One region of the Paucibacter sp. XJ19-41 genome, then DNA from elsewhere that is predicted to be linked to it. Evidence: riboswitches for the same ligand, from Rfam matches in the RefSeq annotation. Region 1 holds a riboswitch; the other holds the start of a gene.
The links. A riboswitch is a leader RNA that binds a small molecule or an ion and turns the genes downstream of it on or off. The one in region 1 is predicted to bind cobalamin.
Positions count from the first base shown of each region.

Region 1 (7,360 bases):
TCCTACGCCTACAACCTCGGCGCCCAGCTGGTCTGGAACCTGCTGGACTTCGGCCGCATCAAGGCCCAGATCGCCGCCGCCGATGCGCGCAGCGAGGTGGCGCTGCTGAGCTACGAGCGCACCGTGCTCGGTGCGCTGGAGGAGACCGAGGGTGCGCTGGCCGGCTACAGCCGCAGCCAGCAGCAGGCGCAGCACCTGTTCGACGCGGCCCGCGCCGCCGAGCGCGCGGCGCTGATCGCGCGCGAGCGTTTCGGTGTCGGCGTCAGCGACTTCCTCGCGGTGCTCGATGCCGAGCGCGAGCTGCTGTCGGCGCGCGACCGGCTGGCCCAGTCGCAGACGGCGGCCGCCACCTCGCTGGTGGGCGTCTACAAGGCGCTGGCCGGCGGCTGGGGCGGCTGAGCGCGGCCGGGCTCGGGTCATGGGCAGGGATAATCCCGCCCATGATTCGACTCTTTGTTGGCCTCGGCAACCCAGGCCCCGAATACGAGGACACCCGCCACAACGCCGGCTTCTGGTGGGTCAATGACCTGGCCCGCAAGCTCGGCGGCACGCTGGCGGTGGACCGCAACTATCACGGCCTGGTGGCGCGCATCAATAACGCGCCTGGCGCGGCCGGGCCGATCTGGCTGCTGGAGCCGATGACCTATATGAACCTCAGCGGCAAATCGGTGGCCGCGCTGGCGCGCTTCTTCAAGATCGCGCCCGAGGAGATCCTGGCCATCCATGACGAGCTCGATATCGAGCCCGGCCAGATGAAGTTCAAGCAAGGCGGCGGCAACGGCGGCCACAACGGGCTCAAGGACATGCAGGCCTGCCTGGGCTCGGCCAATTTCTGGCGGCTGCGGCTGGGCATCGGCCATCCCGGCGTCAAGGCCGAGGTGGCCGGCTATGTCTTGCGCAAGCCGCCGCTGGCCGAACGCCAGGCCATCGAGGACTGCATCACCAAGTCGCTGGAATCCGTCGATCTGATGTTGAAAGGCGAACTGGAGCGGGCCATGATGAAGATACATGCCAAGCCGCCCAGGCCCAAGCCACCCAAACCGGACACGCCACCCACCGCGCCTGCATCATCATGAACGCCCTGCCGCTCACCTGCTGCACCATCGCCTTGATGGCCGTGGTCAGCGGCGTGCCGGCACAGACCGAAACCCGCAGCACCGGCGTCTATCGCTGCGGGCCCGAGGGCCGCGATCTGCGCGACTCGCCCTGCCCCGACGGCAAGGCCGGCACCCACCGGGCCGTCGAATACGAGCAGCCGGCCTCGGCCGCGCAGCGCGAGGCCCTGCAGCGCCAGCGCGCCGATGCCAAGCGGGCCCGCGAGCTCGAGCGTGAGCGCCAGCGTTTCGAGGCCAGCCATCCCAAGGGTGGGCCTGTCGGCATCGATGGCCTGGCTCGGCCCGAGCCGGTGCTGAGCAAGGCGGAGGGCGACAAACCGCCGTCGACCAAGAAGCCCAAGACCAAGAAACCCAAGCGGCCCAAGAGCAGCGCCGCCTCGGCACCACGCTAGCCGCTAGAATCCACGGCGTTGGTGCTCGTGCAGCCGTCATGGCTGCGCAGTTAAACGGGAATCAGAAGGGCGCGCCTCGCCGAGGTAAACCTAACCTGAGCTGTCCCCGCAACGGTAAGTGGACGAAGTCGCCTAGCGCGGCTTCCGGTTCTGTACTCGCTCCACTGGCGCTTGAGGCGCTGGGAAGGACTCAGAGCTTGCATCCACCAGCCCGGATACCGGCCAACAAGTGATGTCCCGGCGTTGGCCGGGCCGTCGTTCCACAGGACCCGCGGGGAAGCTGGCGTCCTGGATGTACTGTTGTTGGTCCATAAATGAATACTTCTGTTCGGCGTCCCGCACGCGCGACGAGCGCACTGCTGCGCATGACTCCCTTTGCCCTGGCGCTGCTGGCGGCCCTGCCCGAGGCCCACGCCCAGTCCGCCGGCCGCAAGGGTCTCGACCCGGTCTTCGTGACCGCCACCCGCAGCCCGCAGGCGCTGAGCCAGGTGTTGGCCGATGCCACCGTGATCACCCGCGCCGACATCGAGCGCCAGGCCTTTGGCGGCCTGGCCGATCTGCTGCGCAGCCAGGCCTGTTTCGAGATGGTCCGCAACGGCAACCCCGGTGCCAACACCAGCCTGTTCGTGCGCGGCGCCGAAACCCGCCACACCAAGGTCTTGATCGACGGTGTGCCTTACGACTCGCAGCGCACCGACGGCGCATCCTGGCAGTCGCTGCCCCTGGCGCAGATCGAGCGCATCGAGATCGTGCGTGGCGCCGCAAGCGCGATCTACGGCTCCGATGCCATCGGTGGCGTGGTGCAGATTTTCACCCGCAAGGGCGAGGGCGCACCGCTGCTGGAGCTGGGTGTGGGCGGCGGCAACAACGGCCTGGCAAAGCTGGACGCCAGCATCAGCGGCCTGAACGGCATTTTCGACTACGCGCTCTCCGTCGCCAGCGAGCGCAGCGATGGCTTCAACACCCGACCGGTGATCGGCGATCCAGGCTACAGCCCCGATATCGACGGCTACCGCAGCCGCAGCGCCAGCCTGCGCCTGGGCGCGCAGCTGAACAAGGCTCACCGCGTCGACCTGATCGGCATCGACAGCCATATCAACAGCCAGTACGACGCCACGGCCAAGCCCAAGGTCGACGACCGCAATATCAACGCCGCCCGCGCGCTGCGCGCCGCCTGGACCGCGCAGTGGAGCACGGCGCTGGACACCAGCTTGAGCATCGGCGAATCCACCGACAACTACGAAACCAAGCCCAGCGTCTACAAGACCGAAACCCGCACCCGCTCCATCGCGCTCAGCGCCGGCCTCAAGATGGGAGGCGGCCAGCTCAACGGCTCGCTCGAGCGCCGCGAGGACAAGCTGCTGAACACCAGTGTGGCCGGCGGCAAGGCCGACCGCCACCAAGATGCCGTGGGGCTGGGCTATCTCTGGTCCGCCGGCCCGCTGTCGCTGCAAGCCCATGCGCGCCATGACCGCGACAGCGAGTTCGGCAGCGCCAACACCGGCACGCTCGCTGCCGGCTACCAGCTGAGCCCGCAATGGCGCCTGCTCAGCTCCTACGGCACGGCCTTCAAAGCCCCCTCTCTCTACCAGCGCTTCAGCCAGTATGGCAAACCCAATCTGGAGCCCGAGAAGGGCAAGAACGCCGAGATCGGCCTGCACTTCACACAAGGCGTCCATGGCGCCAGCCTGACGGCCTACCGCAACCTGGTCGATGACTTGATCATTTTCGGCGCACCCGGTCCCTGCCGGGACGGGTTCGGCTGCTACGAAAACGTCGGCCAGGCCCGCCTGCAAGGCCTGAGCCTGAAGGGCAACACGAGTTTCGGCGTGGTGCGTCTGTCCGGATCTCTGGACCTGCAATCGCCCAAGGACGTCACAGAGCTGGCAGGCCACAAGAACTACGGCAAGGTGCTGGCCCGCCGCGCCAAAACCCATGGCAGCTTGCGCGCAGAGACCGACGTGGCCGGCTGGGCCCTGGGCGCCCAAATCCTGGCCAGCGGCAAGCGCACCGACAACCTAAACACCGGTATCCAGCTGGGCGGTTATGCCACGCTGGACCTGGATGCGCAGTACAGCCTGAATCAGCAGCTGCGCCTGCAGCTCAAGCTGGACAACGCCTTCGATCGCAAGTACGAGACCGCGCGCGGCTATGCCAATGCGCCTTTCCAGTTCTTCGTCGGTCTGCGCTACACCCCGGAGCTCTAAGCCATGAGCGCCGCCCAGCACCACCTGATCGTCGGCGGCCAGCGCAGCGGCAAGTCGCGCCATGCCGAAAGGCTGGCGCAGGCCTGGCTGGCGGCCGTGCCCGGCCACAAGGTCACGGTGCTGGCCACGGCGCTGGCTTTTGACACCGAAATGAGCGCGCGCATCGCGCGCCATCAACAAGACCGACCGGCGGGCTTCGACACGATAGAAGCACCGCTGGCAATGGCTCAGGGGCTCGCCTCAATCGCCGCCCCCGGGCGGCTGATCCTGGTCGACTGCCTGACCTTGTGGCTGACCAACTGGTTGATGCCTATGGACGACCAGCCCGACCTGGCCGGCTGGCAGCTCGAACGCCAGCGCCTGCTGGACCTGCTGCCGACGCTGCCTTCGCCGGTGCTATTCGTCTCCAACGAGGTGGGCTGGGGTGTGTCGCCGATGTCGAGTGCGGCGCGCTTTTATGTCGACGAACTGGGCCGTCTGAACCAGGCCGTGGCCCGGCGCTGTCAAGACCTGACCCTGATGGTGGCCGGCCAGGCCTGGACCCGAGCGGTGGAGAAAGAAGAAGGAAGGCTATGAAACGTCTGTTGGCAAGCATGCTGATGGTGCTGGCGGGGCTGGCCCAGGCAGCGATCACCGTCAAGGACGACCGCGGCCAAACCGTCACGCTGACCGAGGTGCCCAGGCGCATCGTCAGCCTGCTGCCCTCGCTGACCGAGACGGTCTGCGAGCTGGGCGACTGCGCCCGCCTGGTCGGCACCGACCGCTTCTCCAACTACCCGGCCACCGCCCGCGCCCTGCCCAAGCTGGGCGGGCTGGACGACACCAGCATCGAGGCCCTGGTGGCACTGAAGCCCGATGTCGTGCTGCTGGGCATGTCCTCGCGCCTGATGGACCGGCTGGAGGCGCTGGGCATCAAGGTCATCGCGCTGGAGACAAAGAGTCTGGGCGATGTGCGACGGGTGCTGGACAAGATCGCGCAGCTCTTGGGCAAGCCTGACGACGCGCGCCGAATCTGGAACCGCATCGACGGCGCCATCACCCACAGCGCGGCCAGCCTGCCGCCAGCTGCGCGCGGCCTGCGCATCTATTACGAGGTCGACTCTGCGCCCTATGCGGCCGGCACAGCCTCCTTCATGGGCGAGATCCTGAGCCGGCTGCACGGCCGCAATATCGTGCCGGCCGAGCTGGGGCCCTTCCCCAAGCTAAATCCCGAGTTCGTCGTGCGCGCCGACCCGCAGGTCATCATGGTGGGCCAGCGCAGTGCGTCGGGCCTGCCACAGCGCCCCGGCTGGGGTGCGATCCAGGCGGTCAGAAACAAGAAGATCTGCGTCTGGGTGCCGGCCGAATCTGATGTGCTGGTGCGCCCAGGCCCGCGCATGGACGAGGCCGCCGCGCTGATGGCCCGCTGCCTGCGCGAGGCCGCCGTCGGCCCGGTGGCCCTGCCCACCGTGCCCTTCAATGCGCCCCCGGGAGGGATGCGCTGATGAGCGCTCGCCATGGCCTGTGGCTCTTGATGCTGCTGCTCGGCAGCGCCGCGCTGCTGGCGCTGGGCCTGGCCATAGGCAGCACCGGCTGGAGCCCCTGGGTCGACAAGGACCCGGTGATGCAGCAAATCCTCTGGGACATCCGCGCGCCCCGCTCGCTGGGTGCCTGGCTGGCCGGAGCGCTGCTGGCGCTGGCCGGCGCGGTGGCGCAGGGCCTGTTCCGCAATCCGCTGGCCGACCCCTATCTCTTGGGCTGCTCGGCCGGCGCCTCGCTGGGCGTGGCCGTGCTGCTCTTCATGGTCGGCTTCTCGCCGGCCGCCACCGCGCTCGCGCTGCGGGTGGGCATGACGGGCGCAGCCTTTGTTGGCGCGGTGGGCGCAGTGCTGCTGACCCTGCTGCTGGCGCGCGGCGTCGAGCAGACGCTGAGACTGCTGCTGGCCGGCGTTGTCGTCGGCGTGGTGCTGGGCTCGGGCTCGGCCCTGCTGACCCTGATGAACCCCGACATCATGCGGGCCATGCAGGCCTTCATGCTGGGCAGCACCGGCTTTGTTGGCTGGAGTGCCGTGATGATCATGGCCGCGACCCTGCTGGCCTGCCTGCTGGTGGCCCTGGGCTGCAGCCGCAGCCTGGACGCGCTGAGCCTGGGCGAGGCCACCGCGCATTCGCTGGGCGTGCGTCTGGCCCTGGTGCGGGTGCTGCTGATCGCGGTGCTGGCCCTGGCCACGGCGGCGGCCGTTGCACAATGCGGGCTGATCGCCTTTGTTGGTCTGGTCGCCCCCCATCTGGTGCGCAGCTGGGGGCCGGTCACGCATCGCAGCCTCCTGCTGCTCAGCCCGCTGGCCGGCGGCATGCTGCTGCTGGCGGCCGATATCGGCGCGCGCTGGGTGATTGCGCCGCAGGAGCTGCCGGTGGGCATCATCACCGCGCTGCTGGGCGGCAGCTACCTGCTGTACCTGATGCACCGGCGTTCCTCAGGCTTGGGGAGGCGGTCATGAGCGCTGCGTCCTTGCTGAGCCTGGATCTGCGCTCGCTGAAGCTCGGCGGCAGCACCATCTTGCAGCCGCTGCAATTTGCGCCGCAGGCGCGCGCCTGGACGGCGGTGGTCGGCCCCAATGGCGCCGGCAAGTCGACCATGCTGCGCGCGCTGACCGGCCTGCTGCCCTTCGACGGCGCGCTGCAGCTGCGAGGCCAGCCCTGGCACAGCTGGCCGGCACGCGAACGCGCCCGCCAGGTCGCCTGGCTGGGCCAGAACGAGGCCAGCGCCGACGAGCTCAGCGCGCTGGACGTCGTGATGCTGGGCCGATTGCCGCACCAGCCCTGGCTGGCGCCGGCCAGCAGCGCCGACCACGCGGCCGTCGAGCAGGCGATGCGCATGACCCAGAGCTGGGACTGGCGCGCCCGTCCGCTGGGCCAGCTCTCCGGCGGTGAGCGCCAGCGGGTGCTGCTGGCGCGTGCGCTGGCCGTGCGGGCGCAGGCCTTGCTGATGGATGAGCCGCTGGCCCATCTGGACCCGCCGCACCAGAGCGACTGGGTGCAGATCGTACGCGGGCTCGTCGCCGAGGGCGTGACCGTGGTCTCGGTCCTGCATGAACTCAATATCGCGCTGCAGGCCGACAGCGTCGTCGTGATGGACGCCGGCCGCATCGTCCACCAGGGCCCGCCCGAGGCCGCCGCCACCCACGCCGCGCTGCAGCAGGTCTTTCAGCAGCGCCTGCTGATACTGCAGGTGCAGGACCGCTGGCTGGCCTTGAACGCATGAGAAGAATGATGAACAGCTGCCCCGCCCTGATGATCAGTGCCCCGTCCTCCGGATCGGGCAAGACCAGCGTCACCGCCGCGATCGCGCGCCATGCCCGAAATGCTGGCAAGCGCGTCCGTGTTTTTAAAACCGGCCCGGACTATCTGGACCCCATGGTGCTGGAGCGCGCCAGCGGCCACCCGGTCTATCAGCTGGACCTCTTCATGGGCGGGCTCGCGCACTGCCAGGGCCTGTTGGCCCAGGCCGCAGCAGAGTCCGACCTGATCCTGGTCGAGGGCGTGATGGGGCTGTTCGACGGCGCGCCCAGCAGCGCCGACCTGGCCGCCGCCTTTGGCCTGCCGGTCCTGGCGGTGATCGACGCCTCGGCGATGGCCCAGACCTTTGCTGCGCTGGCCGTGGGGCT
Region 1 is NZ_JAQOWX010000028.1:44,475-51,834, reverse strand. It holds gene PO768_RS09955 (TolC family protein) at 1-399, shown strand, start outside; gene pth (aminoacyl-tRNA hydrolase) at 441-1,076, shown strand; gene PO768_RS09945 (hypothetical protein) at 1,073-1,507, shown strand; cobalamin riboswitch at 1,510-1,747, shown strand; gene PO768_RS09940 (TonB-dependent receptor domain-containing protein) at 1,822-3,714, shown strand; gene cobU (bifunctional adenosylcobinamide kinase/adenosylcobinamide-phosphate guanylyltransferase) at 3,718-4,290, shown strand; gene PO768_RS09930 (ABC transporter substrate-binding protein) at 4,287-5,198, shown strand; gene PO768_RS09925 (FecCD family ABC transporter permease) at 5,198-6,193, shown strand; gene PO768_RS09920 (ABC transporter ATP-binding protein) at 6,190-6,957, shown strand; gene PO768_RS09915 (cobyrinate a,c-diamide synthase) at 6,966-7,360, shown strand, end outside.

Region 2 (7,360 bases), on a different contig from region 1:
GAGGCCTGGCGTGCCGCCGCCGAGGGCCTGCTGCGGCCCTCGCGCTGGGTGGTGGTGCTGGCCCACAGCGGCGACGAAGGCCGCGCCTTCGGCCTGGCGGCCAAGGAGCGCTACCGCCATTACGTCGTTGCCGACGGCGAGAACGCGCCGGCCCAGGCGCCCAAGGATTCGCTGCTGGCGGCGCTGAAGATCAATGCCAAGCTGCCCGGCTGGCTGCTGCGCCAGCTGGCGACGATACGCTGCGTCAAGGACACCGAGACCGGAGCCAAGGCCGGCGGCGAGTGGATCACGCCCGAGGCCTATTACCGCGACGGTCGCGGCGGCCGCAGCCTCTGGGTGGAGGCGCGCGACTACCAGTTCGGCACCTCGGCGCTGGATTCGCGCCGCGCCTCGCTGGAGCGTGAGCTGAGCCGCTACGACAGCGAGCTGAGCCGCATCGCCAAGGAGCAGGCCGAGGTCGAGCGCCAGCTCAAGGACGTGCAGCGGGCGGCCCAGGGCCACAAGGCCGCGCGCGAGCTGGCCGAGCGGGCCGCCGAGTTTGCGGAAGGCCGGGCCCGCCTGGCCGGCTTGCGCCAGGCCCGTATCGAGGCCGCCACCCGCATGGCCGCGCTCGACGCCGAGCATGACCGCGCGCTGACCGCGGCCACCCGCAGCGAGCGCGACTATGAGGCCGCCCAGGGCGGGCTGAAGGCCAGCGAGGAGAATGTGCTGCGCGTGCTGCGCGAGCATGAGTCGCGCCGGCAAGACCTGGCCCTGGCGGCCAAGGCCTCGCGCGAGGCGCGCGAGCGCTTCCCGGCCAGCTGGACGCAGCCGGCCAAGGTGCAGGCGCTGCGCGACGAGTTCGAGAACGCCAAGCAGGCCGAGATCGCGGCTCGCCATGTGCAGCAGGAGCTGGACACCGGGGTGTGGGAGACCGATCCCGCCGTGCAGGAGCGCCATGCGCGGATGAACGTCTCGGTGCTGGAGCAGAGCAGCCAGCTGGAGGACCGCCGCGCCAGCAACGAGATGGCGCGCATCGCCGCCTTCAATGCCCGCGAGCGCTATATCGATGTGCTGCGCGCGACCGTGCGGCGCTACAAGAAGAATGTGCAGGAGCTCGGCGAACTGGCCGGCGTGATGGCCCAGGCCGAGCTGCCGCATCTGGACAACGACGATATGGTGCTGGCCCAGGCCGGCCTGCATGTGCGCTTCAACTTCGACGGCAAGGGCGAGGTGGGCCTGAACGACGGCGAGGCCTCGGGCGGCCAGCAGGTGCTCAAGAGCTTGATCCTGCTGGTGGGCCTGATGAAGGACGACGAGACCCCCGGCGGCTTTGTCTTTATCGACGAGCCCTTTGCCCATCTGGACGTGCGCAATATCCAGCTGGTCGGCCACTTCCTGCGCAGCACGCGCGCGCAGTACCTGCTGACCACGCCCATCACGCACAACGTCGAGGTCTTCGAGCCCAGCGAGATCACCCTGGTGACCAGCACGAAGCCGCGCGGCGAACGCTGGGCCCCGCCGATCGCGGTGATCACGCGGCGGCCCGAGAAGTCAATCTACGACTGAACGGCCGGGGCCTGGTCTTGCCCGATCAACATCGGGGTATACCGGCCTCGCATAGAATGCGCGCCGTTGGTGCTCGCGGGATCAGTCATTGATGCCGCAGTTAAACGGGAATCAGGAGGGAGCAGGGCCACGCGGCCCCATCCTTGCCTGAGCTGCCCCCGCAACGGTCAAACGGACCCAGGTTTCGACAGAAAGAAGAAACCTGCAGCTCATATCCGCAGCCCACTGGATGCCCCGGCGTCTGGGAAGGGCATATGAGCCGCGCCGTCAGCCCGGATACCGGCCAACAAGGCGATGCGCCGTCAGCCCTCGGGCCGGCGGCAGCGTCATGAGGTGCGCGGCCACGGGGAGGTGGTGCGCACGAGGGATGGTCCTTGCCTGTCTGCCTTGCTCTGTCCACCGCTGTTCGCGGCGCGGGCGGCGTGGCCGTCCCCCTTTGTTGAGCGCTGATCATCATGAAGAAGTTCCCTGCACGGCCTTGCGCCGTCGTGGCCCCCTGCGCGGCCGCTGCCCTGACCCTGCTGGGCATGCCGGCCTGCGCCGCCGAAGTCGACCCGCCCAGCACCGCGCCGACCACCGAGCTCAGGCCGGTGCTGGTGCAGGGGGCCTCGCACAAGGCCGGCGGCCTGAAGGCCCCGCAGCTGACGGCCTCGCGCCTGGCGCTGAGCGCGCTGGATACGCCGGCCAGCATCGAAAGCATCGATGTGTCCCTGCAGCAGGCCCGCGGCGACACCCGCGTGGCCGACACGGTGGGTCGCGCCACCGGCATCATGGTGCAGGCCTCGGCCACCTCGGGCAGCACCTACTCGAGCCGCGGCTTCACCGGCAACGAGTCGGTGGCCAGCGCCGAGGACGGGCTGCGCATGGCCACGGCCTCGGGCACCCAGTCCACGCCGACCGACAGCTGGGGCTATCAGCGCATCGAGATCCTGCGCGGCCCGGCCTCGGTGCTGTATGGCGACGGCAGCATCGGCGGCCTGGTCAACCTGGTCCGTAAGGCCCCGGGCCGCGAGACGGGCGCGGAGCTGACGGCAGGCCTGGGCACGGCCGGCGACTACCGGCTGGGTCTGGGCCTGAACCAGCCCCTGAGCGCCGGCACCGCGCTGCGCGTGGATGCGCTGGCCACTGGCGGCGACGGCCATGTGCAGCGCGGCGATCACCGGCACGCCAAGCTGATGAGCACGCTGCGCTGGCAGGCCACACCCGATCTGCGCCTGGACCTGAGCCTGGATGCGCATCGCGAACGTCCGAGCAATCACTTCGGCACGCCGCTGAAGGCCGATGGCAGCCTCTGGCCCGAGCTGCGCCGCGAGAACTACAACGTCAGCGACGCGCTCTGGCAGGTCGATCAGGACCGTGCCCGCGCGCGCCTGGACTGGCGCATCAACGATGCGCTGAGCGCCCGCGCCGTGGCCTACCGCTTCCAGGCCGATCGCCAGTGGCGCAATCTGGAGGAGTACAGCCTGGCCCCGGACGGCCAGCAGATCGAGCGCGTGGGCTATCTGGGCATCCAGCACCGGCTGCGCCAATCGGGGCTGCGGGCCGACCTGCTGGCCCGCGTTGGCGCTGTGCAGGCCCTGGTGGGCGTCGAGCAGATGGCGCTGGACTTCGTGCATGCCAACGACCGCTACGAATACAGCACCGTCAGCCGCGTGCCTTTGCAGGGTTTCGATCCCGGCCTCTACAAGGCCAGGGATGCGCTGCTGCCGCGCAGCCGCTCGGAGGTCGATCAGCAGGCCCTGTTCGCCGAGGCCAGCTGGCAGGCCGCGCCGCGCTGGCTGCTGAGCCTGGGGCTGCGCCGTGATCGCACTCGGGTGGATCGCGAGAATCTCAATCCAGCGCCCGGCACGGCGCTGCCGGCGCCCTGGGCGGCCCGCTTCAGCCCCAGCACCTGGCGCCTGGGCACGGTGTTCCAGCTCGATGCGACGCAAAGCCTTTATGCCCAGGCCAGCACCGGCACCGATCCGGTCGGCAATGTGGTGTCGATCTCCAGTGCCAACAAGGATCTGCGCCTGACCGAGGGCCGGCAGCTCGAACTGGGCTACAAGCGGGCCGGCGCCGGTCTGGAGTGGACGGCGGCGCTGTTCGAGATCGTCAAGGACCACATCATCACCTCGCCCCGGCCGAACCGCCCGGACGACAGCGTGCAGGGCGGCAGCCAGCGCTCGCGCGGCCTAGAGTTCGGCGCGGTCTGGACGCCGGCGCCGGGTTGGCGTGTCGATGCCAACACCGCGCTGGTGCAGGCCCGCTACGAGCATCTGTTCGTCGTCAACGCGGCCAAGGAGACGGTCTCGCTGGCCGGTCATCGCCCGCCCAATGTGCCCGAGCGCCTGGCCAATCTCTGGCTCAGCCACAGCGCGGGCGCCTACGAGATCGGCGCCGGGCTGCGCCATGTCGGCCAGCGTTTCACGAACCGCGAGAACGCGATGAGCCTGGCCGCCTACACGGTGCTCGATGCCAGCCTGGGCTGGCGCTTCAGCGAGGCCGCCAGCCTGCGCCTGCAGCTGCGCAATCTGGGCGACAAGCTCTATGCCAGCAGCATGGGCAGCGGCCGCGCCGCCATGCTGGGCGCGCCCCGCAGCGCCGCCCTGGTGCTGGACTGGCGGCTGCGCTGAGCGATGAAGCGCTGGCTCCATCTCCTCCATCGCTGGCTGGGCATCGCGCTGGGCCTGCTGATCCTGCTGTGGCTGCTCTCGGGCTTGGTGATGCTGTTCGTGGCCCGACCCGCGCTGCAGGAGGGTGAGCGGCTGCAGGCCTTGGCCCCGCTGCTTGCCGCGCCACCGCCGGTCAGCGCGGCCCAGGCCTGGGCCGCGCTGGGCATCGCGGGGGCACCCGAGGGCCTGCGACTGCAGCAGCAGCTGGGCCGGCCGGTCTGGCTGCTGCAGGAGGCGGGCAAGACCTGGCACGCGGTCGACGCCCTGACCGGACGGCCGCGTGTGCCGCTGACCGAGGCGCAGGCGCGGGCACTGGCCATCGAGCAGGGCGGGCGGCTCAGTGGCCGCCGGCTTGCCGTGGCCGAGGTCGAGCTGCTGCAGCGCGACCAGTGGAGCATTTACAGCCGCTTCAACGCGCAGCGCCCGCTGTACCGCGTGGCCCTGGTCCAGGGCGATGGCGACGAGGGGCTGGAGCTCTACATCGGCCAGCGCAGCGGCGAGCTGGTGCTGGACACGAGGGCCTGGGAGCGCGGCTGGAACTGGTTGGGCACGGTGACGCACTGGCTGTACTTCACGCCGCTGCGCGCCAACGGCCCCCTGTGGCGCCATGTGGTGCTGTGGAGCAGCGGGGCGGCGCTGGCCCTGGTGCTGCTGGGCCTGGTGCTGGGGATGCAGCGCCTGCGCCTGCGCGGCCGCTATGCCAGCGGCAGCGTCAGCCCCTACCGCGAGCGCTGGCAACGCTGGCACCATCTGCTGGGCCTGGGCGGCGGCCTGGTGCTGCTGACCTGGCTGTTCAGCGGCTGGCTGTCGATGGCGCCCTGGGGCTGGCCCGGCGGCGAGCGTGCGGCGGCCGGCGAGCAGCAGCGCTGGCGCGGCGGTGCGCTGCAGCCAGACTCGCTATCGCTTCCCGATGCTCTGCCTGCCGTTCTGCGCGATGGCGTTGGCGAGCTGGCCGCGCTGCGCTTCCAGGGTCAGCATCTGTGGCTGGCTTCGGCTCCCGGTGGCAGCCGGCTGCTGGACATGCAGGGCCAGGTCTTGCCCGAGGGGCTGGATGAGGCGCGGCTGCGCACGGCCGCCGCTAGCCTGCAGCCGGAGGCCCGCGTTGTCGAGGCCGGCTGGCTGCACGGCCCCGATCTGCACTACTACGCGCTGCGCCACCAGACCCGCGCCTTCCCGGTCTACCGCGTGGCTTTCGACGATGCCGCCGGCAGCGTCTACTATCTGGACCCGCGCACGGCCCGCGTGGCGCTGCGGGTAGACCAGGCCGGGCGCTGGAACCGCTGGCTCTTCAATGCCCTGCATCGCTGGGACTTCCCGCCGCTGGCCGCGTCGGTGCTGGGCCGCGATCTGGTGGTCACGGCCCTGAGCCTGCTGGGCGCGGCGCTGTCGCTGAGCGGCTGTGTGCTGGCCTGGCGGCGCCTGCAAAGCAGCCGCAGCCGCCGGAACAAACGGAAACCCTCATGAGCGACGACGACACCACCACCACCACCACCACCACCATCAAGCCCAGCATCCTGCCTTACCGCCGCCATCTGCTGGTCTGCACCGGCACGCGCTGCACCCAGGACGGCGAGGCGCAGGCCATCTTCGACAGCCTGGGCGAGAAGTTCAAGGCGGCCGGCATCCACGAGGGGGAGCTGCGCGTCAAACGCAGCCGGGTCAGCTGCTTCGCGGCCTGCAAGGGCGGGCCGGTGATGTGCGTGCAGCCCGAGGGCAGCTGGTACTACAACGCGAAGGGCGAGAACCTGGACCGCATCATCAGCGAGCACCTGGTCGGCGGCCGGCCGGTGGCGGATCTGCTGTTCCATCAGGGGCCGGGCGGGGTGGAGGAGCCTGAGGGCTGAGCCTGGAGGGGCGGCACGCTGCAAATAGCTGGAGTTCGCCTGCAGCAGAGGGCAGCGTCGACCACCGGTGGCGCCTTGATAATCAAGACCTGCCCCCCCCCGCTGGTTCGAGATGCCTGCCTTTCGTCATCATCATCATGGATAAATTCTTGCTGCAGCAGCAGGTACTGGAACGGCTCGCCGAAGACCTGCAGCAAGCCGAACAGGCCGCGCGGGCGGCGCATGAGGTGGCGACTCATGAAGAAAACATCGCCGAGAACAAGTACGACACCTTGGGCCTCGAAGCCGCCTACCTGGCCACCGGCCAAGCTCGTCGCGCCGAAGCCATCCGCCAGGCGATGGCCAACTGGCGCCAGTTCCGCCCCAGCCCCTACGACGCCAGCAAAGGCATACAGCTCGGCGCGCTGGTCTGCCTGGTCGATGCCGACGACAAGCAGCAACATCTCTTTCTCGGCCCGGATGGCGGCAGCATGAAGCTGGTCAGCGGCGCTCAGATCGTTCAGGTCATCAGCAGAGAAGCCCCCCTGGGCCGGGCCCTGCTGGGCAAGTGCGAGGGGGATGAGGTGTCGATACAGGTCGCTCCACATCGACAGCAGTTTGAGGTGCTGCGGGTTGATTGAGCGAGCGGCAAGCGATCAACGGAGCAGGCCGAAGCGCTGTGGCATGCGCACAAGGACTCTGGCATGACGATGACGGCCTTGGCTGAGGAACTCGGCCTGTCGGTGGCCCGGGTCAGCCAGTTGATCCGGCGGCATGAGGACTTCAGATTTAAGACTTGACCCCCAGGCGGATGACCCCCAGGCGGCTGGGTTAGACAGATGCGCTCCTTCAACTTTCCATTGCAATACCATCAATCTGGCCAGCCTCATCGAAGTGCACAGAGAGAACATAGTCTGTCGAATCGCCTTGGAGTGTGAAGTCGAAATGCTCTGCGTCACCCTCACCCCAGGAATCCCGCAGAACCAAAAGGCCAAGAACTTCAGACGGTCGCGGATTGCCCGACGATAGATGCTCCACCCAATAGGAGTTGGGCAATTCCTCCAAATGATGCTCGACGAACAAGTCAACGCTGTCGGCACCCGCTTCCGTACCGAAGGCGCTTTTAATGGCTTCGAGCGCGAGGACAGTTCTCTCTTGAATGATTGACATAGTGTTTGATCTGTCTAACGAATGAAAGGGACTCCCCCGTCCCGAGGTAGCCGCGCTGCGGCAGACGGCAACCGAGTGCCACGATGGGAAGTGCGGTGTCTCATCAACATATTCGGAAGGGGAAGTCCATGACGATTCTGACCGTTGGCATTGATCTCGCCAAGT
Region 2 is NZ_JAQOWX010000126.1:3,513-10,872, forward strand. It holds gene PO768_RS23880 (ATP-binding protein) at 1-1,548, shown strand, start outside; cobalamin riboswitch at 1,599-1,850, shown strand; gene PO768_RS23885 (TonB-dependent receptor) at 2,004-4,163, shown strand; gene PO768_RS23890 (PepSY domain-containing protein) at 4,167-5,666, shown strand; gene PO768_RS23895 ((2Fe-2S) ferredoxin domain-containing protein) at 5,663-6,046, shown strand; gene PO768_RS23900 (GreA/GreB family elongation factor) at 6,184-6,666, shown strand; gene PO768_RS29335 (winged helix-turn-helix domain-containing protein) at 6,703-6,825, shown strand; gene PO768_RS23905 (DUF2004 domain-containing protein) at 6,875-7,195, opposite strand.
Region 2: linked by a shared signal. The riboswitch ahead of PO768_RS23885 (TonB-dependent receptor) and the one ahead of PO768_RS09940 (TonB-dependent receptor domain-containing protein) in region 1 are both predicted to bind cobalamin.